Regions from separate parts of the Streptomyces sp. NBC_00209 genome, predicted to be linked through region 4. Evidence: riboswitches for the same ligand, from Rfam matches in the RefSeq annotation. Region 4 holds a riboswitch; each other region holds the start of a gene.

The links. Region 4 has a riboswitch for cyclic di-AMP ahead of OG867_RS11505 (NlpC/P60 family protein). Riboswitches for the same ligand answer to the same signal wherever they lie in the genome.
Region 1: it holds a riboswitch for cyclic di-AMP, as region 4 does, so the genes downstream of both, OG867_RS06175 (M23 family metallopeptidase) here and OG867_RS11505 (NlpC/P60 family protein) in region 4, are expected to answer to the same signal.
Region 2: it holds a riboswitch for cyclic di-AMP, as region 4 does, so the genes downstream of both, OG867_RS29005 (transglycosylase SLT domain-containing protein) here and OG867_RS11505 (NlpC/P60 family protein) in region 4, are expected to answer to the same signal.
Region 3: it holds a riboswitch for cyclic di-AMP, as region 4 does, so the genes downstream of both, OG867_RS19735 (transglycosylase family protein) here and OG867_RS11505 (NlpC/P60 family protein) in region 4, are expected to answer to the same signal.

The regions. Positions count from the first base shown of each region.
Region 1 covers NZ_CP108121.1:1,420,941-1,428,055, reverse strand. The annotation lists gene OG867_RS06180 (M16 family metallopeptidase) at 1-1,293, shown strand, start outside; cyclic di-AMP (ydaO/yuaA leader) riboswitch at 1,515-1,680, shown strand; gene OG867_RS06175 (M23 family metallopeptidase) at 1,694-2,533, shown strand; gene OG867_RS06170 (GntR family transcriptional regulator) at 2,744-3,448, shown strand; gene OG867_RS06165 (HPr family phosphocarrier protein) at 3,622-3,903, opposite strand; gene OG867_RS06160 (GNAT family N-acetyltransferase) at 4,077-7,016, shown strand; gene OG867_RS06155 (DUF5998 family protein) at 7,106-7,115, shown strand, end outside.
Region 2 covers NZ_CP108121.1:6,385,837-6,392,951, forward strand. The annotation lists gene OG867_RS28985 (helix-turn-helix domain-containing protein) at 1-109, shown strand, start outside; gene OG867_RS28990 (isochorismatase family protein) at 122-754, opposite strand; gene OG867_RS28995 ((2,3-dihydroxybenzoyl)adenylate synthase) at 788-2,446, opposite strand; gene OG867_RS29000 (2,3-dihydro-2,3-dihydroxybenzoate dehydrogenase) at 2,499-3,344, opposite strand; cyclic di-AMP (ydaO/yuaA leader) riboswitch at 3,766-3,950, shown strand; gene OG867_RS29005 (transglycosylase SLT domain-containing protein) at 3,954-4,820, shown strand; gene OG867_RS29010 (antitoxin) at 5,126-5,314, shown strand; gene OG867_RS29015 (SpoIIE family protein phosphatase) at 5,454-7,115, shown strand, end outside.
Region 3 covers NZ_CP108121.1:4,326,083-4,333,197, reverse strand. The annotation lists gene OG867_RS19760 (NAD(P)/FAD-dependent oxidoreductase) at 1-821, opposite strand, end outside; gene OG867_RS19755 (Ppx/GppA phosphatase family protein) at 1,236-2,177, opposite strand; gene OG867_RS19750 (DUF501 domain-containing protein) at 2,191-2,730, opposite strand; gene OG867_RS19745 (septum formation initiator family protein) at 2,801-3,271, opposite strand; gene eno (phosphopyruvate hydratase) at 3,389-4,675, opposite strand; gene OG867_RS19735 (transglycosylase family protein) at 4,983-5,699, opposite strand; cyclic di-AMP (ydaO/yuaA leader) riboswitch at 5,704-5,872, opposite strand; gene OG867_RS19730 (transglycosylase family protein) at 6,158-7,115, opposite strand, start outside.
Region 4 covers NZ_CP108121.1:2,627,244-2,634,358, forward strand. The annotation lists gene OG867_RS11495 (M23 family metallopeptidase) at 1-1,130, shown strand, start outside; gene pcrA (DNA helicase PcrA) at 1,186-3,624, opposite strand; cyclic di-AMP (ydaO/yuaA leader) riboswitch at 3,786-3,936, shown strand; gene OG867_RS11505 (NlpC/P60 family protein) at 3,935-5,089, shown strand; gene OG867_RS11510 (NlpC/P60 family protein) at 5,508-6,554, shown strand; gene OG867_RS11515 (GNAT family N-acetyltransferase) at 6,597-7,115, shown strand, end outside.

The DNA of each region.
Region 1 (7,115 bases), 1.2 Mb from region 4:
GTCCTGCGCTGCCACCGCCCGGGCCAGCAGGTCGTCGCCGTCGAGATCTTCCTCGCCGCCCCCCTGGACGCCGAGCCCAAGGGTCTGGACGGCGTGGCCACGATCATGTCGCGCGCCCTGTCCGAGGGCACCGACAAGCGGAGCGCCGAGGAGTTCGCCGCCGAGTTGGAGCGGTGCGGCGCCACCTTCGACGCCCACGCCGACCACCCGGGCGTCCGGGTCTCCCTGGAGGTCCCGGCCTCCCGCCTGGCCAAGGCGCTCGGCCTGGTCGCCGAGGCGCTGCGGGCGCCGGCCTTCGCCGACAGCGAGATCGAGCGTCTGGTGAGCAACCGGCTGGACGAGATCCCGCACGAGCAGGCCAACCCGGCCCGCCGCGCGGCCAAGCAGCTCTCCAAGGAGCTCTTCCCGACCACGGCCCGCATGTCGCGCCCGCGCCTGGGCACCGAGGAGACCATCGAGCGGATCGACGCCGCGGCCGTGCGCGCCTTCTACGACGCGCACATCCGCCCCTCCACCGCGACCGCCGTGGTCGTCGGCGACCTCACCGGCATCGACCTGGACGCGCTGCTCGCCGAGACCCTGGGCGACTGGTCCGGGAACTCCGCCGAGCCCCGCCCCGTCCCGCCGATCACGGCCGACGACACCGGCCGGGTGATCATCGTGGACCGCCCCGGCGCGGTGCAGACCCAGCTGCTGCTCGGCCGCATCGGCGCCGACCGCCACGACAGCGTGTGGCCCGCCCAGGTCCTCGGCACCTACTGCCTGGGCGGCACACTGACCTCCCGGCTCGACCGGGTGCTGCGCGAGGAGAAGGGCTACACGTACGGCGTGCGGGCCTTCGCCCAGGTGCTCCGCTCCGGCGCCGCCGACTCCGTGTCGGGTGCGACGGGCGCCTCGATGCTCGCCATCAGCGGTTCCGTGGACACCGAATCCACCGGACCGGCGCTGGACGACCTGTGGAAGGTCCTGCGGACGCTGGCCGCCGAGGGCCTGACGGACGCCGAGCGCGAGACGGCCGTGCAGAACCTCGTGGGCGTCGCGCCCCTGAAGTTCGAGACGGCGGCCTCCGTCGCGAGCACCCTCGCCGACCAGGTGGAGCAGCACCTCCCGGACGACTACCAGGCGACGCTGTACGCCCGCCTCGCCGAGACCGGCACCGTCGAGGCGACCGCGGCCGTGGTCAGCGCCTTCCCGGTGGACCGGCTGGTCACGGTCCTGGTCGGTGACGCCTCGCAGATCGAGGAGCCGGTCAGGGCGCTCGGCATCGGAGAGGTGTCGGTCGTCACCGGCTGATCCGCCGCTCGGCCCGCTCGACGGGCAACGGGGAGGGTCCGGCGCGCGGTCGCGCCGGACCCTCCCCGCACGTTTGGGCGCTTTGAACCTTTTGCACGCTAAGAGGTCGGCTCGCCCTGTGGGATGCGCTACAAAGCCCCGTGTCCGTTTGGTGGCGGGAAGTCCGCCCGCTTAGCGTCGGGTCCGCTGTCCGCCACTCGTACGCGCATCCGTCACGTACCGGGCAGCCATCGCCGAGTCCCCGTCAGGCGCGAGCCTGGGGAGCCGGGGACCCACAAGTCCCTGGGGTGAATCGGATGCCCGCGCTCCGTCCGGGGCGAGGCGTCCGTAGGAGACCTTCCTGCTCCGAACCCGTCAGCTAACCCGGTAGGCGAGAAGGAAGGAAAGGACCAGCCACCCCATGGCGTTCACCCGTGCCACCGGGAAGCACCGTGCCCCGAGCCGCCTGACGCGCGCCGGCGCCAAGGCCGTCGGCGTCGCGACGCTCGCCGCCGGCGGTGTTATCGGCTCCCTGGCCTCCCCGGCCCTCGCCGCCGACACCGGGACGGCCCCCGCCGCCACCGAGACCGGCCTCTCCCAGCTCCTCGCCATCGAGAACACCCTCGCCGACCGGATCGACGCCCAGGCGGCGGCGCAGCAGCACCAGGCCGAGGCCGCCGAGAAGAAGGCGGCGGCCAAGGCGAAGGCGGCGGCCAAGAAGAAGGCCGAGGCCGCGAAGAACAAGGCCGCCGAGAAGGCCGCCAAGGCCAAGGCGGCGGCCAAGGCGAAGGCCAAGGCCGCCCGCGAGGCGTCCGCCCGCGCCGGCCGCTCCACCGCACGTACCGCGCTCGGCTCGTCCTACCGGCTGCCCGTCGCCGGCTCGTACGTGACCACCGGCTACAAGTCCAGTGGCTCCCTCTGGTCCTCCGGCAGCCACTCCGGCATCGACTTCCACGCCGCGTCCGGCAGCTCCGTCGTCGCCGTAGGCGCCGGCACGGTCGTGGAGGCCGGCTGGGGCGGGGCGTACGGCAACAACATCGTGCTCCGGATGACGGACGGCACGTACACCCAGTACGGCCACCTCTCCTCGATCGGTGTCTCCGTCGGCCAGGGCGTCGCGGCCGGCCAACAGATCGGGCTCTCCGGCTCGACCGGCAACTCCACCGGTCCGCACCTCCACTTCGAGGCCCGCACCACGCCCTCCTACGGCTCCGACATGGATCCGGTCGCCTATCTGCGCGCCCACGGCGTCGGCGTCTGACCGGTCACAGGCTCCATACCGAAGGCTCCGGCAGCCCGCCGGGGCCTTCGCCGTTCCCGCGCCTCCCCGCGCGCCTTCCACCGCCCGGCCGCGACCAAAAGATATTCATGAATTCCCGCCCGGCATCGGAAATGCGAGCGCATTGCAATAGAGTCACGCCAGAGGTGTCGATCGGCCGCTGTTCGCGGGGATTGAGGCGGAGGTTCGGACATGCGTGTTCCGGCGCATTCGGTATGCACGGCAATCCGTGACGACATCGTCTCCGGTGTCTTCGAACGTGGCAGCCGGCTCACCGAGGAGGTGCTCGCACGGCGTTACGGGGTTTCCCGCGTCCCGGTACGGGAAGCGCTGCGCACCCTGGAGTCGGAGGGCTTCGTGGTCACCCGGAGACACGCCGGAGCCTGCGTCGCCGAGCCCACGGAGCAGGAGGCCGCCGACCTCCTGGAGGTCCGCATGCTGCTGGAACCGCTGAGCGCGGCCCGCGCGGCCCAGCGCCGGACGGACGCCCACCTCAAGGTGTTGCGCGGCCTGGTCAGGCTCGGCCAGGAGCGGGCCCGCCGGGGCGAGGGCGAGGACCTGCGCTCCCTGGCCGGCTGGTTCCACGAGACGCTGGCCCAGGCGTCCGGCAGCCCCGGCCTCATCGCCCTGCTCACCCAGCTCCGCCACAAGATCGCCTGGATGTACGCGGTCGAGCAGCCGGCCCGCCCGGCCGAAGCCTGGGCCGAGCACGGGGCCCTCGTGGACGCCGTGGCGCGCGGGGACGCGGAGCGGGCGCGGGCCCTGGCCGTGCAGCTCGCCGACCGCCACGGCGCCGCGCACCGGCTCCGCCGCACCGCCCGCCCCGCCACCGTGCCCCGGGCCGGCCGTGTGAGGACTTCGCAACGTGCCGTAAACACCGCGGGCGGCCGGAATTAACAAAGGACGCGTACAAATAAAGAAAGGCGTGTGTAAAAAAACCGGAAAAGGCATCGCCCGCCTATTCGGCCCGGGCCGACACGGCTTGGGTCCGTGCGCGCAAAAGCCGCGGCGCCCCATGCAGGGGGCCGCGGCTTTCCGTAAGAATTCCGGCGGTGTCGGGCCGCTCGGGCTCAGACGGTCTCCGGAAGCTCCTCAAGCCCCTCGGCGACCAGCTTCGCCAGGCGGTCCAGGGCGGCCTCGGCGTTGTCCGCGTCGGAGGCGAGCACGATCTCCTCGCCGCCCTGGGCGCCGAGCCCGAGCACCGCGAGCATGGAGGCCGCGTTCACCGGGTTGCCGTCCGCCTTGGCGATGGTGACGGGAACGCCGGAGGCCGTAGCGGCACGGACGAAGATGGAAGCGGGGCGGGCGTGCAGGCCCTCGGCCCAACCGACGTTTACGCGGCGCTCAGCCATGGTTCTGCCCTTCAAGAATCAACGGTTGTCTAGACCAGTGTCTCATGTGGTGCGCGATGCTCCGGGCAGACCCGCGGGCCCTCCCGGACGCCGCGCCCACGGTCGTCCGGAGACCTCAGACTGCCCCGGCCCCGGCGCCCCCGCGACCCGTGCGACAGCCGTAGGCTTTCCTCATGCAGCCCTCTCCGGAGCAGAGTCCGCATCACGCCTACCCCGATCACTGGGAGGCGGACGTGGTGCTCCGCGACGGCGGCACCGCGCGGATCAGGCCGATCACCACGGACGACGCCGAGCGCCTGGTCAGCTTCTACGAGCAGGTTTCCGACGAGTCGAAGTACTACCGCTTCTTCGCGCCCTACCCCCGGCTCTCCGCCAAGGACGTCCACCGCTTCACCCATCACGACTACGTCGACAGGGTGGGTCTGGCCGTCACGGTGGGCGGCGAGTTCATCGCCACCGTCCGCTACGACCGCATCGACGCGACCGGCCGCCCCGCCTCGGCCCCCGCCGACGAGGCCGAGGTCGCCTTCCTCGTCCAGGACGCCCACCAGGGCCGAGGCGTGGCCTCGACCCTGCTCGAACACATCGCGGCCGTCGCCCGCGAGCGCGGCATCCGGCGCTTCGCCGCGGAAGTGCTGCCCGCCAACAACAAGATGATCAAGGTGTTCCGGGACGCCGGCTACACCCAGCAGCGCAGCTTCGAGGACGGCTCCGTCCACCTCACCCTGGACCTCGAACCCACCGCCGAATCACTCGCCGTCCAGCGCGCCCGCGAACAGCGCGCCGAGGCCAAGTCCGTGCAACGGCTGCTCGCCCCCGGCTCCGTCGCCGTCATCGGCGTCGGCCGCACCCCCGGCGGCGTCGGCCGCACCGTTCTGCGCAACCTGCTCGGCGCGGGCTTCACCGGCCGCGTCCACGCGGTCAACAGCGCCCTCTCCGCGGACCAGGGCACCATCGACGGGGTCCCCGCGCACCGCTCCCTGGGCGAGATCGGCGAGCCGGTCGACCTCGCGGTGGTCGCCGTGCCCGCCGACCGGGTCCCGGAGGCCGTCGCGGACTGCGGCGAGCACGGCGTCCAGGGACTGGTGGTCCTCTCCGCCGGTTACGCCGAGTGGGGCGCCGAGGGCCGCGAGCGCCAGCGGGAACTGGTGCGCCAGGCCCGTTCGTACGGCATGCGGATCATCGGGCCCAACGCGTTCGGCGTCATCAACAACTCCGAGGCGGTCCGGCTCAACGCCTCGCTCGCCCCGGACCGGCCCGCCTCCGGGCGCATCGGTCTGTTCACCCAGTCCGGCGCCATCGGCATCGCCCTGCTCTCCGGGCTCTACCGGCGCGGCGCGGGCCTCTCCACCTTCATCTCGGCCGGCAACCGGGCCGACATCTCCGGCAACGACTTCCTTCAGTACTGGTACGAGGACCCGGACACCGATGTCGCCCTGCTCTACCTGGAGTCGCTGGGCAACCCGCGCAAGTTCACCCGCCTCGCCCGCCGTACCGCCGCCGTGAAACCGGTGGTCGTGGTCAAGGGCGCCCGGCACAGCGGCTCCACCCCGCCCGGCCACGCCGTCCCCGTCAGCCGCATCCCCGACTCCACGGTCTCCGCGCTGATGCGGCAGGCGGGCGTCATCCGCGTCGACACGGTCACGGAGATGGTCGACGCCGGGCTGCTCCTCGCCGACCAGCCGCTCCCGGCGGGCGGACGCGTCGCGATCCTCGGCAACTCGGAGTCCCTGGGGCTGCTCACGTACGACGTCTGCCTGGCCGAGGGGCTTCGCCCCCGGCCGCCCATCGACCTCACCACCGCCGCCACCCCGCAGGACTTCCGGGACGCGCTGTCGGCGGCGCTGGCCGACGGGGCGTGCGACGCCGTGATCGTGACGGCGATCCCCTGGGTCGGCGAGAACGGCGAGGCGGAGTCGGGCGACGGCGAGGTCCTGGCCACCGCCCTGCACGCGGCCGCCGCCGCCGGACCGGCCAAGCCGGTCGCCGTGGTCCACGTCGAGATCGGCGGCCTGGCGGAGGCGCTGTCGGCCGCCACCAGCACGGTGGCGCAGCCGCGCCCGGCCACCCAGCCGTTCACGGCGGCACAGAGTGCGACGGGAACCCCCGCCGCGTCGCCGAGCGCCAGAGCCACCGGCACTCCGGCCCCCACGCCGTCCGCCGCTGCTCCGACATCCCCCGCCGCCGAGGACGGCACTCCCGGAGCCCCCGGCGACCCTCAGGACGCCCCCCGCATCGGCCGCATCCCCGCCTACCCCGCCGCCGAGCGCGCCGTGCGGGCGCTCGCCGAGGCCGTGCGGTACGCGCAGTGGCGGCGCCAGGCCGCGACGCCCGGCAAGGTGCCCGACTTCCTCGACGACACCATCGACCCCCCGGGCGCCGCCGCCCGCATCGACGCGCTCCTCGGCGAGGACCCCGACCCGCGCGGCCGGCCGCTCGGCCACGACGAGGCCCGCGAACTGCTCGCCTGCTACGGCATCGCCGTACGCCCCACGCTGCCCGCCCCCGGCCCGGAGGAGGCGGTGGCCGCCGCCGCCCGGCTCGGTTATCCGGTGGCGCTCAAGACGACCGCGCCCCATCTGCGCCACCGGGCCGACCTCGGCGGCGTACGCCTGGACCTCGACAGCGAGGCGGCCCTGCGCCGCGCGTACGGCGACCTCACCGAACTGCTCGGCAAGCCGGCGGAGCTGCGGCCCGTCGTCCAGGCCATGGCGCCGCGCGGCGTCGACACCGTCGTACGGGCCACCATCGACCCGGCCGCCGGCGCCGTGCTCTCCTTCGGTCTGGCCGGGGCGCCCTCCGAGCTGCTCGGCGACACCGCCCACCGCCTGGTCCCGGCCACCGACCGCGACGCCGCCGAGCTGATCCGGTCCATCCGCGCGGCCCCCGTCCTGTTCGGCTGGCGCGGCGCGGCGCCGGTGGACACCGCCGCGCTGGAGGAGGTGCTGCTGCGAGTCTCCCGGCTGGTCGACGACCATCCCGAGGTGGTGTCCATCGCCCTGGAACCGGTCGTGGTCGCCCCGCAGGGCCTCTCGGTGCTCGGGGCGAGCGTCCGTCTCTCGCCGCCCCCGGCCCGGAACGACCTCGGCCCGCGCCGCCTGTCCAACTACTGACGCCGGCCCGCTCGTGTCCTCCTGGACCGGCCGGGGCGGGGCTCCGGCGGCGTCCCCGGCAGCCATCCGGCCCCCGTAGGATGGTTCCCATGGCTAAGA
Region 2 (7,115 bases), 3.8 Mb from region 4:
CGCCGCGCTGGGCACGGACGACCCGGAGACGCTGCGCACGGTCGGCGAGGCGCTGGACGTGCTCGCCCGGCACCTCACACCGGAGGCGGCGGGGCGCCTCCGGCCGTGAGGGTGCGCGGGCTCAGATGTCCTTCAGCAGCGCGTCCGTCGTCGTCACGACCGCGCAGCGGCCCGCCGCCCAGCGCAGCGCCATGTCGTGCTCCTCGCGAGAGAAGTCCGCGACCGCGTCGGCCACCACGAACGCCTGGATATCGCGCATCCACGCGTCGGCGGCGCTCATCAGCACACCGATGTGCGCGTACACCCCGGTGATCACCAGCTGGTCGCGGCCGTCGTCGCGGATGAGGGATTCCAGCTCGGTGCGGACGAACGCGCTGTACTTCCACTTGGTGAGCACCGTGTCGCCCGGCGCGGGCGCCACCTCGACCGGCGAGGCGAGGGCCTCCGGGTCGTCGGTCATCCCCGGCCCCCAGAAGTCCAGCTGGAGACCGCGCTCCTCGGCGCTCTGACCGCCGCGCTGCGCCGAGTGCACCACCGGGATGCCGGCGCGGCGGGCGGCCTCGATCACGCGGGCGGTGTTCGCGAGCATGCCGGTCAGCGGCTCCTCGCCGGGGCGGTACGCGCGCAGGAAGTGGTTCTGGAGGTCGTGGACGAGCAGCACGGCGCGCGCCGGGTCGACGGTCCAGCCGACCCGGTTGGCCGGCAGCTCGTCGGCGCCGGGCAGGGGGTAGGGGACGATGGCGGGAAGTGCCATGAGGGGAGCCTTTCGGTGCCGCGCGGGACGGACTCAGTTCTGTGCGGGGGGAGTTGACACGGAGGCGGGGGCCGCGTCGGTACGCAGGCCCTTCTTGCTGACCTTGCCGATCCCCGTCTGCGGGAAGACGTCCACGAATGCGACGAGGTCGGGCACCTTGTACGCGGCGATGCCGCGTTCGCGTACATGCCGTTTGACGGCGAGCGCCCCGGGCGGTTCGGCGCCCTCGCGCAGAATCACGTACGCCAGCGTGCGTTCACCGAGATACGGGTCGGCCACACCGACCACCGACACGTCGTGCACCGAGGGGTGGGCGAGGATGATGTTCTCGATCTCCTCCGGCGCGACCTTCTCGCCGCCCCGGTTGATCTGGTCCTTCGCCCGCCCCTCCACGACCAGATGGCCGCTCGGGGTGCGGCGCACGATGTCCCCCGTGCGGTAGAACCCGTCCTCGGTGAACGCGGTCCTGTTGTGCTCGGGCGCGCGCCAGTAACCACGGATCGTGTACGGACCCCGGGTCAGCAGATGCCCGAACCGCCCGTCGGGGACGTCCTGTCCGGCGTCGTCCACGACGCGGATCTCGTCGTCCTCGGAGATCGGCCGGCCCTGGGTGGAGACGACGGTCTCGTGGTCGTCGTCCAGACGGGTGTAGTTGACGAGGCCCTCGGCCATGCCGAAGACCTGCATCAGCCGGCAGCCGAGCGCCGGTTCGAGGCGCCGGGCGGCCGTCTCGCTGTATTTGGCGCCGCCGACGAGGATCAGTTCGAGGCTCGACAGGTCCTGCTCCGCCGAGGCGGCCGCGTCCGTCCACACCAGGGCGAGCGGCGGGACCATGCCGGTCATGGTGACGCGCTCCCGCTCGATGACCGGGAACGCCGTGGCCGGGTCGGGGCGCGGGCACAGGACGACGGTGCCGCCCGCGTACAGCGTGCCGAGCCAGCCGGGCGAGCTCATCGGGAAGTTGTGCGCGGCGGGCAGGATCACGAGGAAGCGGGTGTCCGCGTCGACGCCGCAGATCTCGTTGGAGCCGCGCAGCGAGTAGATGTAGTCGTCGTGCGTACGGGGGATGAGCTTGGGCACCCCCGTGGTGCCGCCGGACAGCTGGAGGAAGGCCAGGTCGTGCGGCTCGGGCCCGTCCTCGGGCTCCCCGGACGCGTCGCACGGCACGTCGGACAGGGCGGTGTGCTCGCCCGGGTCGCCGACGACGAACACGTGCTTCAGGGTGGGCGCCTGTGCCTGTACGGCCGTGGCCAGCGCGCGGTGGTCGAATCCGGCGTGCCGGTCCGGGACGACATAGGCGACGGCCTCGGCGAAGGAGCAGAAGTAGCCGATCTCCGTCTCGCGGTGGGCGGGCAGCGCGTAGACGGGGAGCGCGCCGATGCGGAAGAGGGCGAAGACGACCTCGGCGAACTCGGGGATGTTGGGCAGCTGGACGACGACCCGGTCGCCCTTGGCTATCCCGTGCGCCCGGAAGCCGGCCGCCAGCCGGGCCGCGCGTTCGTCCAGCTCCCGGTACGTCCAGGCGCGGCGCTCGGGCGCGGGGTCGATCAGCGCGACGCGGTCGCCGTGGGCCTCGGCCCGTTCGCGCAGCATGCTCGTGAAGGTCTCGCCGCGCCAGTGCCCGGCCGCGCGGTAGCGGGCGGCGAACTCCGCGGGCCAGGCCGGGGCGTCTTCGTACGGTGAGGCAGTCATCGTTTCAGGTCTCCAGGGGGAGGTCCGGTTTCGGGGGCGCCGGGCGGACGGGTCAGGCGCGCAGGGTGGCGCCGCCGTCGACGTACAAGTCGTGCAGGGTGATGTGGCGGGCCCGGTCGGACACGAGGAAGGCGACCGCCTCGGCGATGTCGGACGGCTCGGCGATCCGGCCCAGCGGGATGCCCGTGCGGTAGCTCGCCAGGTCCCCGGCTATGACGCGCCGCGCGGCGGGCCCGTCGTCGTGCGCCTCACCGGCCGGCCACATCCCGCGCTGCATGTCGGTGAGCGTGGAGCCGGGCGAGACGGTGTTGCAGCGGACGCCCCGGGGGGCCAGTTCCAGGCCGAGGCACTTGGTGAACATGACGGACGCGGCCTTGGACGCGGCGTACGCCGCCATGGTCGTACGGGGGATGCCCGCGGCGTTGGACGCGACGGTGACGATGCTGCCCGCGCCCCGGTCCGCCATCCGGCGCGCGACGGACCGCGAGACGTGGAACACCCCGTCGGTGTTGACGGCGAACGTCGCCCGCCAGTCCTCGTCGGTCAGCTCGGTGACGGGTGAACAGCGCAGTATCCCGGCGACGTTGACCGCGATGTCGAGGGCGCCGAGCGTGTCCTCCGCCTCGGCGACCAGGGCCTCGACGGCCGCCGCGTCCGTGACGTCCAGTGCCCGGGCCACGACGCTCCCCCCGTACTCCCCGGCGAGGGCGTCGACGCCCTCCGGGGCCGCGTCGGTCGCCAGGACCCGGCAGCCGCGCGCGACGAGGGCCCGCACGACGGCCTCGCCTATGCCGCGTCCGGCTCCCGTCACGAGGGCCAGCCTGCCGGTGAGTTCCTCGTCGGCGGGGGCGGCGGGGGCGGCGGGACGAGGGGACGAAGGGGCGGAACGCGGCGCCATGGTTCTGGGGTCTCCCTATGACGGTGAACAAGGGGCGGCAATACTTAGGTAAGCCTAACCATAGAGTGATCGCGCGAACGAGGGGTCCGAACCGGCGATTCCGGCCGCTCGTGGGTCGTTTGATGTCCCTTTTGTTCCCGCATGGGAAAAAAGTCAATTACGGGCGATCGGGGCGGTTTTGATGCTGCCAAATGGACACAAAACGGACGAACGCGTCATTCCGGTCTCAGTGGGCAGCGTCACGTCGGCTGTTTCTGACGCGCAATCCGATCTCCCGGTTCCCAGTCGTCCCAAGAAATTTGACTTCCCCCGGCGCGGGCGATCATGAGCATTTCCTTTGATGGATCTTGCAAAACAATTGTGATCAGCAATTCCGGGCTTGTTCCGGCCGTCGTTTCTCGCTTACGGTCCCGTCATCAATCCGGATGGAACGCCGAATCCTGCCACCGTCCGGGAACCCGACCACTCACGTACGGCAGGAGCGGGGGAACCAGGTTTGCCGCCGGTCCGGAATCCGGAGCGGCTAGGGGTGAAGTCGCCATGCGCGACCGGACATCTCCCGTCCGAACCCGACAGCTCACCTCGCAGGCGATGGAGAGGAAATACCCCATGCCCATCACGGGTAAGCACCGTCGTGCCACGTCCGCGTCCCTGACCCGCGGTTTCATCGCCGTCAGCGCGGGCGGAGCCGTTCTCGCGCTCCCCCTGATCACGGCCGGATCGGCTTCCGCCGCCCCCGCCAAGACCGTCGTCGCCGAAAAGGCAGCGGCCCCGACTTCCGTCGCCGGCAAGGAAATTGCCGTGCGCAAGGCCGCGCCCACCACCTATTCCGTGGTGTCCGGCGATTCGCTTTACAAGATCGCCCAGGGGCATTCCCTCGGCGGTGGCTGGGAGCGGCTGTACAAGGACAACCGCGGTGCCGTCGGCGGCAACCCCGACCTCATTCACCCGGGCCTGAAGCTCACCATCGGTGCCAAGTCCGAGGCCGCCGCCCCGAAGGCCGCCGAGAAGAGCGCATTCAAGGCGGAGACCGCCGAGAAGAACGGCGACACCGCCCCCCGGACCGAGAGCGCCGACCGCGCCGACCGTTCCGAGCGCACCGTCGTCCCGGTCGCCGCCGAGAAGCCCGCCGAGACCAAGACGGCCGTCGCGTACACCGACGACCTCGACGGCTGGATCAAGGAATCCCTGGCGATCATGGCGCAGCAGGGCATCCCCGGCAGCTACGACGGCATCTACCGCAACATCATGCGGGAGTCCTCGGGCAACCCGATGGCGATCAACAACTGGGACATCAACGCCGTCAACGGCACCCCCTCCAAGGGGCTGCTCCAGGTGATCCAGCCCACCTTCGACGCGTACCACGTGCCCGGTACGTCGATGGACCTCTACGACCCGGTCGCCAACATCACGGCCGCGTGCAACTACGCCGCCGCCACGTACGGCTCGATGGACAACGTCTTCGGCGCGTACTGATCCAGACCGGCCCCGCCCTCGGGGCGGGATCGTGAGCAGGGGTGGAAAGAAGCGGAAGCGCTCCTTTCCACCCCTTTCGCATGCCGTACCGCTCTTGTCGCGGAAAAGCCGTACAACCCTTGTGGCACAAGCGATGTCGAACAGGGCGTCCGGGAAGACAGCGGGCTCTTCCCGGCACCCCCCGGGCGAAGGCCCACGTCGGCGAGGCGATTGGCGAGTAGGGCGTCCGGACCCGGCCGTCCCGGAATGCGAGGGCACGGCGGGGCGTGGATGCTGGAACGGTCAGCGTCTCTAGGAGGTCAGTCATGGGCATGCTCGACAAGATCAAGGACATGATCAAGGGGCATCCGGACCAGGCCCGCCAGGGAGTCGAGAAGGGCGGCGACTACGTCGACAAGAAGACCGGCGGCAAGTACGGCGGCCAGGTCGACTCGGCTCAGCAGAAGATGAACGACCAGTTCGGTGACCACCGCCCGCCCGACGAGGGCCGGTAGGCGCTTGCACGGACCGTGCGGGAGCGGTGGACGCCACAGTCGTGGTGTCCACCGCTCCCGCGTGTCCCGGCCCCCCAGGCCGCGCGGGCCGGGACGCCTCCGACGTGCCGCACCGGCCGCCCGGGAGCATCCTGGCTGTGTGACCTGGCACGGCGCGGCCGGGCGGCTGCCGTTCGGTCCGAACGACGGCCCGCCCCGAGGACCGGAGGACAGCCGGGCGCCGGACGACCTGTCCCTGGTGCTCGCCCAGTCCGTCGTGAACGCGATCGAGGCGGTCGACGGGCGGGCCGGCGGGATCTACCTCCCCTCGCGCACCCCCGGCCTGCTCCGGCTCGCCGTCCTCGCCGGATTCCCCGGCCCCCTGCTCCGCCCCTGGTGGCGGATGCACGTGAACCGGCCGTTCCCGGTCGCCGAGGCGTTCCGCACCGGCAGCCCGGTGTATCTCACCGATGCCGAGGACGCCATGCGGCGCTTCCCGCAGCTGATGGCCGGACTGCCGTTCCCCTTCGGCTCCCTGTACGTGCCGGTGCTGCGCCACCGCGAACCGGTCGGCGTCCTCGTCGTCCTGCGCGGTGCGACGGGCGACGAGCCGGTCCCCGCCGCCGACCGGGACCGGCTCCAGCGCATCGCCGACGGCCTGGGCGCCGAACTGGCCGGCCTCGCGGACGTCGGCACCCGGCCCGAGTGGGAGGGCGAGCCGCTCCCCGTACAGCTGCCCGCCAGGACCTCGCCGCCCGTGCGCATCGGCCGCTTCGACTGGAACCTCGCCACCGGCGCCGTGGAGGCGGACGCGGATCTCGACACGATCCTCGGCACCGGCACCGACGGCTTCCCCGGCACCATCGGGGCCCTGGCGGCCAGACTGGCGCCGGAGGACGTCTACGGCCTCTGGGCGCTGGCCCGGCAGGCGGCGGACTCCCACGGCCCCGTCGTCCGCCGGATGCGGCTGCGCGGCCCGGACGGCCGCTCCCACCTGCTGGAGGTCTCCGGACGCCGGGACGACGGCGCCGGCCGCGGCGGGCACCTGACCGGCTTCCTGGTGGACCTGGGCATCGGCCCCGTCGTCGCCGAGGCCGCCGACCGGCTGCCCCGCGGCATCTTCTCGCTCGACCGCTTCGGCCGGATCACCTACGTCAACCCGCTCGCCGAGGACATGCTCGGCCGGCCCCGGGCCGCCCTGGTCGGCCGGGTGTTCTGGGAGGCGCTGCCCTGGTTCGCGAACCCGGCGTACGAGGACCACTACCGGGCGGCGATGCTCTCCGACGCCCCGGTCCACTTCCTCGCCCGCCGCGACCCGCCCCCCTGGGTCTCGGTCTCCCTGTACCCGGGGCACGACGGCCTGACCGCGGTCCTCACGCCCACCGACACGCCCGCCTACACCCCGGACTCCGTCGTCTCGCCCGGACTGGGGCTCGGCTCACCGGCCGACCGGTCCGCCGCCCTCTACCGGCCGGTCGCCCTCGCCATCGCGCTCACCGAGGCCGTCACCGCCCGGCAGGTCTCCCGCGTGGTCACCGAGGAACTGCTCCCCGCCTTCGGCGGCCGGCAACTGGCGATCTACCTGCTCAAGGAGGGCCACCTCTACCTGGAGTGGGAGACCGGCTTCCCGCACGGCTTCCTGGACCGGTTCGACGCGGTCGGCCTGGACGCCCGTATCCCCGGCGTGGAAACGCTCACCACCGGGCGCCCCATCTTCTTCGAGTCGATGCAACGCCTGGCCGCCGCCTATCCGGGCATCCCCATGGACGCCGACGTCGGCGCCCGCGCCTTCCTCCCGCTCATCGCCTCGGGGCGGCTCGTC
Region 3 (7,115 bases), 1.7 Mb from region 4:
GCCGGGTTCGGCTTCACACCGGCGGTCCACACGATGGTGTTGGAGTCGACCTCCAGGCCGTTCTTCAGCACCACGTGGCCGTCGACGCAGGAGTCCATGGAGGTCGAGAGGAAGACCTCGACACCACGGGACTCCAGGTGCTCGCGGCCCCAGGTCCCGAGCTTCGGACCGACCTCGGGGAGGATCTTGTCGGCGGCGTCGACCAGGATGAAGCGCATGTCCTCGCGCTTCACGTTGGTGTAGTACTTGGCCGCGTCGCGGGCCATGTCCTCGACCTCGCCGATGGTCTCCGCACCGGCGAACCCGCCGCCCACGAAGACGAAGGTGAGAGCCCGGCGGCGGACGTCCTCGTCCGTCGTGGAGTCGGCCTTGTCCAGCTGCTCCAGGACGTGGTTGCGCAGGCCGATGGCCTCCTCGATGCCCTTCATACCGATGCCCTGCTCGGCGAGGCCGGGGATCGGGAAGGTGCGGGAGACCGCGCCGAGCGCGATGACCAGGTAGTCGAAGGGCAGCTCGTAAGCCTCGCCGACGAGCGGCGCGACCGTGGCGACCTTGCGGTCCTGGTCGATCGTGGTGACGCGACCGGTGAGCACCTCGGCCTTGGGCAGGACGCGTCGCAGCGGGACGACGACATGCCGAGGGGAGATGCTGCCGGCGGCAGCTTCGGGGAGGAAGGGCTGATAGGTCATGTACGACCGGGGGTCGACGACCGTGACGGTCGCCTCGCCGTAGCGCATCTTCTTGAGGATGCGCCGAGCTGCGTACAGACCTACGTACCCACCGCCTACTACGAGGATCCTGGGACGCTCCGTGGTGCTCATGCCATCGAGTATCCACCCCACTCGGGGGGCATGCTCGTGAGCCCCTTCACAAGGTTGTGGCCACCCTCTGCTATAGTTCGCCGCCCACGTGACCCAGGTCATGGCCCACACCGGGAATCCCGTTACAGTGGTGAACGTTGTTCACCGCCTGCGAGCTGGCCCTTGGCCCTCGGCCCCGGGCGAAGGGGCCTCCCGGTCCATCCGGACGTCACACTCCCGGAACCTGTCGGTCCGGCCCCCGAGTGACCCCGCTCACCTCCTGCGCGACCCATCCGGAGCAGAAGAGGGGCCCGGGGTGGGCAATTCCTTGTGAAGAAGTTCACGAAGTTGGTGGCGAGGCGGCCCGAAAGCCGCCCCACCAGGCACGTCCCGCCCTCTCAACGGTGCGGGCGGGGCAACGCATGAGCGCCCGGCTCACGCCAGCGAAAAGGCGATTCCGTCCAGAATGTCGTGCTCGCTCACCACGACCTCGCGCGCCCCGGTCCGCTCCATCACGGCCTGCAGGATCAGCGCACCGGACGGGATCACATCGACCCGGCCCGGGTGCATCGCGCTGATCGCCGCGCGCTCCGCATGGGTCGAGGCCAGCAGCCGCGCGGTGATCTCCCGGACCTGCTCCAGGGAGACGCGGGAGTGGTGGATCGCCTCGGAGTCGTACTCCTCCAGGCCCAGCGCTATCGCGGCCACCGTGGTGACCGTCCCCGCCAGGCCCACCAGCGTGGCCGCCGAGGCGAGCGGCACGGTCTCCTCCGCCAGGTCCAGGGCGGCGGCCACGTCGGCGCGGACCGCGTCGATCCCCTCGGACGAGGGCGGATCGGCGAAGACGCCGTCGCGCACGAGGTGGCGCTCGGTCATCCGGACGCAGCCGATGTCCACGGACCGGGCGGCCCGCACCCGGTCGTCGCCCACGACGAGCTCGGTGGAGCCGCCGCCGATGTCCACGACCAGGTACGGCTTCGCGAGGTCGTCGCGCCCGGTCAGCTCCTTGGTCGCCCCGGCGAACGAGAACGCGGCCTCCTGGTCCCCGCTGATCACCTCGGGCTCGACGCCCAGGATGTCCAGCACCCCGCGCACGAAGTCGTCCCGGTTCTCCGCGTCCCGGGAGGCGGAGGTGGCGACGAAGCGCACCTTCTCGGCGCCGTGCTCCTCGATCACCGCCGCGTACTGCCGGCAGACGGCGAACGTGCGCTCCAGCGCCTCGGGGGCGAGCCGGCCGGTCCGGTCGACGCCCTGCCCCAGCCGCACGACCTCCATGCGCCGGGCGTACTCGACGAGCTCCCCGGTGACCGGGTCGGCCTCGGCGACCAGCAGGCGGATCGAATTGGTGCCGCAGTCGATGGCGGCCACGCGCGTCATGTCTGCCGCCCCCTCAGCCCTCGTCCGTACCCTGCTCGCCGCACGGCGACACGCACGGCCCCTTGCGCCACCACTCCGGGAGCATCGCGATCGCCTCGTCGCCCAGCGGGTTGACCCCGGGACCGGCCGCCAGCGAGTGCCCGACGAGCACGTGCAGGCACTTCACCCGGTCCGGCATGCCGCCGGCGCTCGGGAAGCCCTCCAGGACCTCGATGGCGTCGCGCCGCGCGATGTAGTCCTCGTGCGCCGCCCGGTAGGCCGCCGCGAGCTCCGGGTCCTTGCCCAGGCGCTCGGTCATCTCCTTCATGACCCCGTTCGCCTCCAGCGTGCCGATCGCCGACGCGGCGCGGGGGCACGTCAGGTAGAACGTCGTCGGGAACGGCGTGCCGTCCTCCAGCCGGGGCTGCGTCTCGACCACGTCCGGGTTGCCGCACGGGCAGCGGTGCGCGATGGCGCGCAGCCCGCGCGGCGGGCGGCCCAGCTGCTGCCGGAACGCGGCGATGTCCGCCTCGGTGGGGACGGTGGGCTCGGTCTGGGGAGGGGGCGTTTCCATGCCTGCCTAGGGTGCTGATCGGACTGCTCGAACCACGGGTTCTGCAGAGGTACGGGGGTGGGGACGGGCATCAGCCGCGGTCGGCGCTGTCGACGCCGTCCCACAGGTTGGAGTGCCAGGGCCGGTCCGTCTCGGCCGGCTTCCCGTTGCGCTCCTTGGCCGCGTCGGGGTCGACCACGGTGTAGCCGGTCTCCCCGGGAAGAACGTAGTGCAGGTGCTCGCGGGCCAGCCGCTTGATGTACGCGTCGTCCTGGAGCCGGGCCTTCTGGTCCCGCAGCTCCTCGGTGCGCGCCTCGGCCTCGCGGGCCAGCCTGCGCTGGTCGGCGATCTCGTCGCGCTGCGACACGTACTGCCGCATCGGATACGCGAGGGCGACGACCAGGGAGCAGACGACCAGGGCCAGGAAGGCGGCCCGGCCGGTGAGCCGGGAGCGACGGGCCTGGCGCCGGTTCTGGGACCGGTAGACGCGGGCGGCGGTCTGCTCACCGAGCAGCCGCAGCCGGGTCGCGGTGGAGAACCGGTCCCTGTCCTTCACGGCCATGTTCCCGCCTCCCCATTACGACGTCCGTCCCCGCACACGGTACGTGACCGGGCGCGGGGACGGACGGAGGCGGGGGCGGTCGCCCTGCCGGGCTGTGGTCAGCCCTTGCTGTGTTCGTCAGTTCGCGGGGCGAAACCGCGGGAACGCCGAGCGGCCCGCGTACACCGCGGCGTCGTCGAGGATCTCCTCGATGCGCAGCAGCTGGTTGTACTTGGCGACGCGGTCCGAGCGGGCCGGGGCGCCGGTCTTGATCTGACCGCAGTTCACGGCGACGGCGAGGTCGGCGATGGTGACGTCCTCGGTCTCGCCGGAGCGGTGCGACATCATGCACTTGAAGCCGTTGCGCTGGGCCAGCTCGACGGCGTCCAGGGTCTCGGTCAGCGAACCGATCTGGTTGACCTTGACGAGCAGGGCGTTGGCGGAGCCCTCCTCGATGCCGCGGGCCAGGCGCTCCGGGTTGGTGACGAAGAGGTCGTCGCCGACGATCTGGACCTTGGCGCCCAGCTTGTCGGTGATGATCTTCCAGCCGGCCCAGTCGTCCTCGTACAGCGGGTCCTCGATGGAGACCAGCGGGTACGCGGAGACGAGCTCCTCGTAGTACTCGGTCATCTCGGCGGCCGAGCGGGACTTGCCCTCGAACTCGTACGTGCCGTCCTTGTAGAACTCCGAGGCGGCGACGTCGAGCGCGAGCGCGATGTCCTTGCCCGGGGCGTAACCGGCCTCCTTGATGGCCTCGATGATGAGGTCGAGGGCGGCGCGGTTGGACTCCAGGTTCGGCGCGAAGCCGCCCTCGTCGCCGAGGCCGGTGGACAGGCCCTTGGTCTTCAGGACCTTCTTCAGCGTGTGGTAGACCTCGGCGCCCCAGCGCAGGGCCTCGGAGAAGGACTCGGCGCCGATCGGCGCGATCATGAACTCCTGGATGTCCACGTTGGAGTCGGCGTGCGAGCCGCCGTTCAGGATGTTCATCATCGGAACGGGCAGCAGGTGCGCGTTCGGGCCGCCGAGGTAGCGGAACAGCGGGAGGTCGCTGGCCTCGGAGGCGGCGTGGGCGACGGCGAGGGAGACGCCGAGGATGGCGTTGGCGCCGAGCGAGCCCTTGTTCTCCGTGGCGTCCAGGTCGAACATCGCCTGGTCGATGAGGCGCTGCTCGGTGGCGTCGTAGCCGACGAGCTCCGGGCCGATCTGCTCGATCACGGCGAGGACGGCCTTCTCGACGCCCTTGCCCTGGTAACGGTTGGGGTCGCCGTCACGAAGCTCAATGGCCTCGAACGCGCCGGTGGAGGCGCCGGACGGAACAGCAGCACGACCGGTGCTGCCGTCGTCGAGGCCGACCTCGACCTCGACCGTGGGGTTGCCCCGGGAGTCGAGGATTTCCCGGGCTACGACGACGTCGATGGACGGCACGAGGCATCTCCTTCTGGGATATGACGCTGGTTGTGCAGGGTCGCTTTGGCCTTGCGACAAGAGCCTAACCGGCCCGGCCGTCTGCGTCGGCCGACCGCCCGTCCCCTGGGACGAAAAAGGAACCAAGAGCGGGCATACCGGTCTGAAAGACCAGGTAATTACTGACAAGTAACTACAACAGTTGAACGATCACCGGCCGCCCGGCACCCTCAACGCGGCGTGCCCCGGCCCGGCACACACGGGGGGAAGGTGCGTGCCGGGCCGGGGCGGCCTGAGCGATCAGCGAGGAGGGATCGCGGTTGCTTCGTTACTTCGTCAGGTGGAGCTGCTGGCCCGGGTAGATCAGGTCGGCGTCCTGGACGATGCCCTTGTTCAGCTTGAACAGCCGCTCCCAGCCGCCCTTGACGTGGTGCTCGGCGGCGATCTTGCTCAGCGTGTCACCGGTGACGACCTTGTACTCGCCGTCACCCTTGGCGACCTTCTTGCCGGTGGGGGTGGTGACCGTCTTCTTCGGCGCGTCCGAGCGGTCGGAGCGGTTGGTGGCCGGGGCCTCGGTGCGCTCGGTCTTCTTCGGGGCGGCCTCCTGCTTGGGGGCGGCCTCCTGCTTCGCGGCACCGGAGCCGGTGTCGACGCCCGGGTCGACACCGTCGTTGGTCAGGTTGCCGGCACCGGCGCAGGACCAGGCGCCCGGGCCCTGCAGGTCGAGGAGCTTCTCGGCGGTGGCGATCTGCTGGGCCTTGGTGGCCAGGTCGGCGCGGGGCGCGTACTGCGTACCGCCGGCGGCGGCCCAGCTGGACTGGGAGAACTGCAGGCCGCCGTAGTAGCCGTTGCCGGTGTTGATCGACCAGTTGCCGCCGGACTCGCACTGGGCGACCGCGTCCCACGTGGAGACGGAGGCGGCGGAGGCGTTGGTCGCGCCCATCAGCGGCACGGCGACGGCGGCACCGGCGACACCGGCGAGCGTCGCGACACGGATGGCCTTGGAGGGGCGGCGGTGCTTGTTGCCCTTGCGGTTGAGCAGCATCGAGTCTTCTCCTCACCGACGCCTGCGAGGTGAGCTGTCGGGTTCGGGCCAAGTGAGTTGCCCGGCCGCGCCCCTGGCGCGACTTCACCCCTAGCCGGCCCCGAGTCGTCTCCCGACGATCAGGCCCAGCGCCTACCTGGGTCCCCCGCTCCTGCCTACGGCGCTTTCGCGTCTGTTCCCTTCGACCGACGGCAGGATTCGGCGTGACGGTCGACGGGGCCCGCGGTGCGAGCGGTTCTGACCGTAATCACACCCACTGGTCATATTCAAAGAAGGACATACCGGATAATCATCCCGTAAGAGCATCCGATGAACCCTCATTTATGCAGGTCGGAACGGATGCGGCGGGACCTCCCGGACAAGGGGCGTGAGTTCACGCGAAGAGACCCATGTCTCACTCGGTCAAAAGTGGGACATGGGCCTCTTAAACCACCCAAAGCGCAGAGGGCTCTAACGGCTCATCCGGCGCTCTCGGCGACCTTGTCCGGGGCCAGGCCACCCAGGCCCAGATCGAGGTTCTGGCCGGGCAGGATGAGGTCCGGGTCGGAGCCCACCTCGTCCTTGTTCGCCTCGTACAGCTCGGGCCAGCCGCCGGGCAGGTCCTGCGCGTCGGCGATCGCCCAGAGGTTGTCCCCCGCCCGTACGGTGTACGTGCCGTCAGCCGGCCCCGTGGCGCTGTCGCGTGCGTCGCCGTCACCCCGCGAGGCGTGCCGGCCCGCGTCGCGCCCGTCGGCCGTCCCGGCGGCGTCGTCGGCGGCCGGGGTGCCCCGGTGCTTGCCGCCCTGCGCCCGCGCGTCGTCCGTCGCGCCGGCCGAGGGGTCCGCGGAGGAGTCGGCCGAGGGCGTGGTGGACGGGTCGTCCGAGGCGGACGGGGTGCCGGAGGGGTCGGCCGAAGGATCGCCCGACGGGGAGGCGGAGGCATCCGCCTTCTCCTCGGCGCTCTTGCCCGCGTGCTTGCCGGAGCCCTTGCCGGCCCCCTTGCCCGTGGTGGCCCCGCCGGACGCCTCGTCCGAGGGGGTGGCCGACGAGTCCGAGGAGGCGTCGTCCACCGGGTCGGCGCCGAGACCGGCGTCGAGGCCCGAGTCGGCGCTCCGGGCGGGCTCGTCCTCGTCCTTGTCGCCCGGGTCCACATCCGCCTTGCCGGCGGCCTTGGTGAGCCCGGAGATCACCGCACAGCTCGGCCACGCCTTCGGGCCCTTGGCGGCCAGGACCCGCTCGGCCACCGCGATCTGCTGCGAGCGGCTGGCGAGGTCGGCGCGCTCGGCGTACGCCTCACCGCCGTACGCCTTCCACAGCTCCGGTGTGAACTGGAGACCGCCGTAGGAGCCGTTGCCGAGGTCGGCGCTCCACATGCCGCCGCTCTCGCAGTCGGCCACCCGGTCCCAGGTCGCGGTGTCCGCGGCGTGTGCGCTCGCC
Region 4 (7,115 bases):
AGCAGTACCCGCAGTACCCGCAGTACGACACCACGACGACCTGGCTGCCGGCGGAGGGCTACGACTCCGGCCAGTGGGACACCACCACCTGGACCGCCGCCGCCCCCGCGTGGCCCTCGGACGGCACGGGGACGTACGACACCGGCGTGTACGACGCCACCGCCTGGAACACCGGCGCCACGCCCGGGTACGAAGAGCAAAATGTGCAAAGCCCGGCCGCCTCGAACGAAGCCGAACAGCCGGAGCCCCCGGAGACGTACGAGTCGTACGAGAACGGCGACTACGACCCGTACGAGCCCCACCGCCGCGCCACCGACGGCGTCGAGCCGGACGAGGCCGCCGAGCCGCACCCCGATCTCGCCCCCGCCGAGCCCCGCCGAGGCAACCGCAGCCGCAGGCGTTCCCCAGCGAAGCGCTCCGCACTCCTCACCGTCGCCGTTCCCTCCGCCTGCGTGATGAGCGTGGCCGGGATCGCCGCCGCCTCCGTGGGCGGGATGGGCGGGGACGAGACGAAGAAGGACGCGACCACCACCATGGCCGCCGCCGACCCCGGCACGGTCAAGCCGGTCGCGGCCAACAACGAGCTGGACACCCAGCTCGCCAACCTCAGCGCCGACGCCGAGAACTTCGCGGACCGCGCCAGCCGCACCCAGGAACGCATCGACCTGAAGGAGCGGCAGGCCGCCGAGAAGAAGAGGCGCGAGGCGGAGGCCGCCCGCAAGGAGGCCCTGCGCCCCAAGTTCGTGATGCCGGTCAAGCAGCACGGGCTGAGCGCCTACTTCGGGCAGGCGGGCGTCAACTGGATGTCCGTGCACACGGGCATCGACTTCCCCGTCCAGTACGGCACCCCGGTGATGGCGGCGACCGACGGCACGGTCCGTACGCAGTACAACAGCGCCTACGGCAACATGGCCATCGTGACCATGGCCGACGGCACGGAGACCTGGTACTGCCACCTCAGCAGCACCCGCGTCCGCTCGGGCCCGGTCAAGGCCGGTGACGTCATCGCGTACTCCGGGAGCTCCGGGAACTCGACCGGCCCGCACATGCACTTCGAGGTGCGGCCGGGCGGCGGCGCGGCGATCGACCCGCTGCCGTGGCTGCGCGGCCACGGGATCAACCCGACCTGAGCGGGACGAACGACTACGGCGGCCGGGGCCTCGGGGGCTCCGGCCGCCGCTCGTTTCAGAGCTTCTGCACCGGGGCGTACCGCAGGAGCAGCTTCTTGGGGCGGTCGTCGCCGAAGTCGACCGTGACCTTCGCCTGGTCACCGACGCCCTCGACCGCCGTCACCGTGCCCAGGCCGAACTGGTCGTGCGTGACCCGGTCGCCCGCCACCAGCGTGATCGTCGGCTTGTCCGAGGTCCGCCGGGTCGCGAAGCCGGAGGGGCCGGAGCGGGCGCGGGAGGCGGAGAGCGACGAGGTGATGCCCGAGGTGGGGCCCGCCGGGGCGGCCATCGGGCCCTTCCGCTTCCACTCCAGGTGCTGGTCCGGGATCTCCTCCAGGAACCGCGACGGCGGGTTGTACGAGGGCTGGCCCCAGGCACTGCGCATGGCGGCCCGGGTCAGATACAGCCGCTCGCGGGCGCGGGTGATGCCGACGTACGCGAGGCGGCGCTCCTCCTCCAGCTCCTTGACCTGGCCGAGCGCCCGCATGTGCGGGAAGACGCCGTCCTCCATGCCGGTCAGGAAGACGACCGGGAATTCGAGGCCCTTCGCGGTGTGCAGGGTCATCAGCGTGATGACGCCGGAGCCGTCGGTGTCCTCGTCGGGGATCTGGTCGGAGTCGGCGACGAGCGCGACCTTCTCCAGGAACTCCGCGAGCGTGCCCGCACCCTCCTCCTCGCCCCGGTCCTGCTCGAATTCGAGGGCGACGGCGGCGAGCTCCTGGAGGTTCTCGATGCGGGTCTCGTCCTGCGGGTCGGTGGACGCCTGGAGCTCGGCGAGATAGCCCGTACGCTCCAGGACCGCTTCCAGCACCACGGCGGGACCGGCACCGGACTCGACGACCGTGCGCAGCTCCTCCATCAGCGTGTTGAACCGCTTGACGGCGTTGGCGGAGCGGGCGGCCATGCCGTACGCCTCGTCCACGCGGCGCAGCGCCTGCGGGAAGGTGGTCTTCTCGCGCAGCGAGAGCGCGTCGATCATGGCCTCGGCGCGGTCGCCGATGCCGCGCTTGGGCACGTTGAGGATGCGGCGGAGCGGGACGGTGTCCTCGGGGTTGGCGAGGACCCGCAGGTAGGCCAGGACGTCCCGGACCTCCTTGCGCTCGTAGAAGCGGACACCGCCGACGACCTTGTAGGGCAGGCCGACGCGGATGAAGATCTCCTCGAAGACACGGGACTGCGCGTTCGTCCGGTAGAAGACGGCGACGTCTCCGGCCTTCGCGTCGCCCGCGTCGGTGAGGCGGTCGATCTCCTCGGCAACGAACTGCGCCTCGTCGTGCTCGGTGTCCGCGACGTAGCCCGCGATGCGGGCACCGGTGCCGGCGTTGGTCCAGAGGTTCTTGGGGCGGCGGCTCTCGTTGCGCTCGATGACCGCGTTGGCGGCGGACAGGATCGTCTGGGTGGAGCGGTAGTTCTGCTCCAGCAGGATCGTCGTCGCGTCCGGGTAGTCCTCCTCGAACTGGAGGATGTTGCGGATGGTCGCGCCCCGGAAGGCGTAGATCGACTGGTCCGCGTCACCCACGACGCAGAGCTCGGCGGGCGCGTTCTCCGGACCGGCCGGGCCGACCAGCTCGCGTACCAGCGTGTACTGGGCGTGGTTGGTGTCCTGGTACTCGTCCACGAGGACGTGCCGGAAGCGGCGGCGGTAGTGCTCGGCGACGTCGGGGAACGCCTGGAGCAGATGGACCGTCGTCATGATGATGTCGTCGAAGTCCAGCGCGTTGGCCTCGCGCAGCCGGGCCTGGTACATCGCGTACGCCTGGGCCAGGGTCTTCTCGAAGCCGTCGGCGGCCTGCCCGGCGAAGGTCTCCTCGTCGATGAGCTCGTTCTTGAGGTTGGAGACCTTGGCGGTGAAGGACTTCGGCGGGTAGCGCTTCGGGTCCAGCTCCAGATCGCGGCAGACCAGGGCCATGAGCCGCTTGGAGTCGGCGGCGTCGTAGATCGAGAACGAGGACGTGAAGCCGAGCCTCTTGGACTCGCGGCGCAGGATGCGGACGCAGGCGCTGTGGAAGGTCATGACCCACATCGCGTTGGCCCGGGGCCCGACCAGCTGCTCGACGCGCTCCTTCATCTCGCCGGCGGCCTTGTTGGTGAAGGTGATCGCCAGGATCTGGCCGGGGTGGACGCCCCGCTCGGCCAGCAGGTGGGCGATGCGGTGGGTGAGCACCCTGGTCTTGCCGGAGCCGGCGCCCGCGACGATGAGCAGGGGCGACCCGGCGTGCACGACGGCGGCGCGCTGCTCGGTGTTCAGCCCGTCGAGCAGCGCCTCGGGGTCGAGGACGGGGCGGTGCGCGCCGTCGCGGTAGTACGCGTCGCGGGGTGGCGGGGGCCCGTCGAACACGCCCGCGAACAGGTCCTCCGGCACCGCTTCGGGTGCGGGGTCCTCGGGGGGCGGCGGGGCCGCGTCCTCCTCCTGCTGGAGGCCGGCCAGGAAACTGTCGTCAAAGAGGCTGCTCATCGCTGTCCGAGTCTAAAGCTCTCCACTGACACCCGGCCCCGCTCCGAAAAGGTCACGGAAATGTATCGGGCATATCGCACACCAACCTTCCCAGCGGCCCCATGCGTTGGCTAGCGTGCACGTTCGGACGGCCCGTACCCCCAGAGGCGACCTACGCCGAGCGTGCCGCCACGCCGAATCCGGGCCCGCCCGGAACCGGGGACCCACACGCAGCACCGGGGTGAATCGGTCCTTCCCCACCGGACCGTAGGGCAGCCTTCCGTTCCGCCCGAACCCGACAGCTAACCCGGTAGGCGGTCCACGGAAGGAGATGCCGGCCTTGGCGTCGCATCGCAAACCGCGCACCCGGATGCGCTCCACCGCCCCGGCCGTCGGGCTGACCTCGGCCGCGCTGGCCTCGGTGACCCTGCTGTCCTCCCAGAGCGCGATGGCGGCGCCCGCGCCGAAGCCGAGCATCGAGGAAGTCCAGAAGAAGGTGGACGACCTCTACCGGCAGGCCGGCACCGCGACTCAGAAGTACAACCAGGCCAAGGAGGCCACGGACCAGCAGAAGTCCAAGGTCGACACGCTCCTGGACGACGTGGCCAAGCGCACCGAGAAGGTGAACGACGCCCGCAGGACGCTGGGCAACTACGCCGCCGCCCAGTACCGCAACGGCGGCCTCGCACCGACCGCAACCTTCTTCCTGGCCGACGACCCGCAGTCGTTCTTCGACCAGACCCACCTCATGGACCGGATGGCCGAGCGCCAGCAGCAGGCGGTCGCGAACTTCCGTACGCAGCAGGCGAAGGTGTCCAAGCAGCGGGCCCAGGCCGTGGAGAGCCTGGAGACGCTGACCGAGTCGCAGGCCACGCTGCGCACCAGCAAGCAGAACGTCCAGACGAAGCTGACCGAGGCCCGGACGCTGCTGTCGAAGCTGACCGCCGAGGAGAAGGCGCGGCTGGCGGAGCTGGAGCGCAAGAAGGAGGCGGAGGCCAAGCGGAAGGCCGCCGAGCTGGCGAAGAAGCAGGCCGCCGCCCGGAAGGAAGCCGAGCAGAAGGCCAAGGAGTCGGGGAGCAGCGGTACGGAGACGGGCTCGGGTTCCGGCTCGGACACCGGCTCCGGGAGCAGCGCCTCAACGAAGGCGGAGAAGGTCCTCGCGTTCGCCCGCGCCCAGATCGGCAAGCCGTACGTCTGGGGGGCGACCGGCCCCGCCTCGTACGACTGCTCGGGGCTGACGCAGGCGGCCTGGAAGGCGGCGGGTGTCGACATCCCGCGTACCACCTGGGACCAGGTGAACGTCGGTACGCGGATCGCGACGGCCGATCTGCAACCCGGCGACCTGGTCTTCTTCTACGACGACATCAGCCACGTCGGGATCTACAAGGGCGACGGGATGATGATCCACGCGCCGAAGCCCGGGGCGAACGTGCGCGAGGAGTCGATCTACTACATGCCGATCTACGGGAGTGTGCGCCCCGCCTGACCGGGGAAGAGGGCCGGTCCGCGCGGGCCGGCCCCGTACCGCCGCTCAGGCCCGTACCGCCGCTCAGGTCCAGAGCGTGGCGATGAAGATGTTCGCCAGGGTCAGCGCGTTCACGGGGTGTGAGAACCCTCGCCCCGGACCGCTCCGGGCAGGGTGGGGCCTACGGGCCGCTTGAATGATGAATGCACTTTTTGCCTGATTCTGTGGCACTTTTCCCGGTCATTCAGGCTTCACGTGCGGTCATTCAGCGACAATGCCACGCCAAGAGCGGGCAATAACCGTCATAACGACACCTTCCCGTGACCTCGGATTAGCGTCCCTTCCCGGTGGCCGTGGATCAGGAACCGTCCTCGCCGGCCGCCGGAGAAGCCCGCCGGTATACCCCGTCGGGCCGTCGCACGGAAGGACGCCCGCCCCCGTGGCAGCGCATCGCAAACCCAGGCAGCGCCTCATCACCGCCTCCGCGGCCCGCACCGCGGCGACCCTCGCGGTCGCCGGAGCCGCGACGGCCGCCGTGCTGCCGGGAGCCGCGCACGCGGACCCCGCGCCCACCGCGAAGCAGGTCAAGGCCCAGGTGGACCGGCTGTACCGGGAGGCGGAGGTCGCCACCGAGAAGTACAACGGCGCGAAGTCCGAGGCGACCGCAGCCGCCAAGTCGGTCGACGCCCTGCGCGACGAGGCCGCCCGCAGGACCGCCCGCCTCAACACCGCCCGCGACGTGCTCGGCGCGTACGCCGCCGCGCAGTACCGGTCCGGCGGGATCGACCCCTCCGTGCAGCTGGCGCTCTCCTCCGACCCCGACCAGTACCTGCGCCGCGCCACCTACGCGGAGCGGGCCGGTGAGCGCCGGGCCACCGACGTGCGCTCGGTGCGCCGCCAGGTCGCGGAGATCGCCCAGGTACGCGCCGAGGCGGCCGGGAAGCTCACCGAGCTGGCCTCCCGGCAGGCCGCCCTGAAGGAGCACCGGGCGACCGTCCGCGCCAAGCTGGCCGAGGCCCGCCGCCTGCTCGCCCGCCTCACCCCGGCCGAGCGCGCCTCCTACGACGCCTCCGAGGACGGGCGCGGGGCCGGCCACGCCGACCGGAGCGCGCCGCGCTCCACCGTCGCCGCGCCCCACTCGCGCGCCGCCCAGGCGGTCGCCTTCGCGTACAACGCCCTGGGCAAGCCGTACGTGTGGGGCGCGACCGGGCCCAGCTCCTTCGACTGTTCCGGGCTCACCCAGGCCGCCTGGCGCGCCGCCGGGGTGTCGCTGCCCCGGACCACGTACACACAGATCAACGCCGGGCAGCGGGTGCCGCGCTCCCAACTGGCCCCCGGTGACCTGGTGTTCTTCTACTCGGGCGTCAGCCATGTCGGCCTGTACATCGGGAACGGACGGATGATCCACGCGCCGCGCCCCGGGGCCCCGGTCCGGATCGCGCCCATCGATGAAATGCCCTTCGCGGGGGCGACCCGGGTGGCATAGGCTCCGGGCCCTTGACCTCAACAGCCCGAAGGACAGCCGCACATGCCGATGGACGCCGATGTCCAGACCCACGCCCATACGCTCACCCTGCGCTCCCCGGACCACGTCCGCGTCGGGCCGTTCGTGATCCGCTACAACCCGAACTGGTCGCTGAAGTACGCCAACTACGCGATCCCGGACCAGGGCGCGGAGCCGACGCCCGGCGAACTCGACGCCCTCATAGCGGCGTTCCGTGAGCGGGACCGGATGCCCCGCCTGGAGTTCCTGCCCGGCTGGGCGCCCGCCGTCGAACCGGCGCTGCTCGCCGCCGGGTTCACCGTCGAGAACCGGGCCCCGGTCCTCGCCTGCGCCCCCGGCGACCTGGTGGAGCCGAAGCCGGTCGCGGACCTGGCCATGGCCGAGCCCGCCACGGACGCGGAGTTCGCCGCCGCCGCGCTCGTCCAGCACCTGGGCTACGGCGGCGAGGGCGAGCCCGAGGAGGGCACGGCGCAGTGGCTGCGGAACGCGGCGGCGGGCGGCGGTGTCGCCGCGCTCGCGACGGTCGGCGGCACCCCGGCGGGC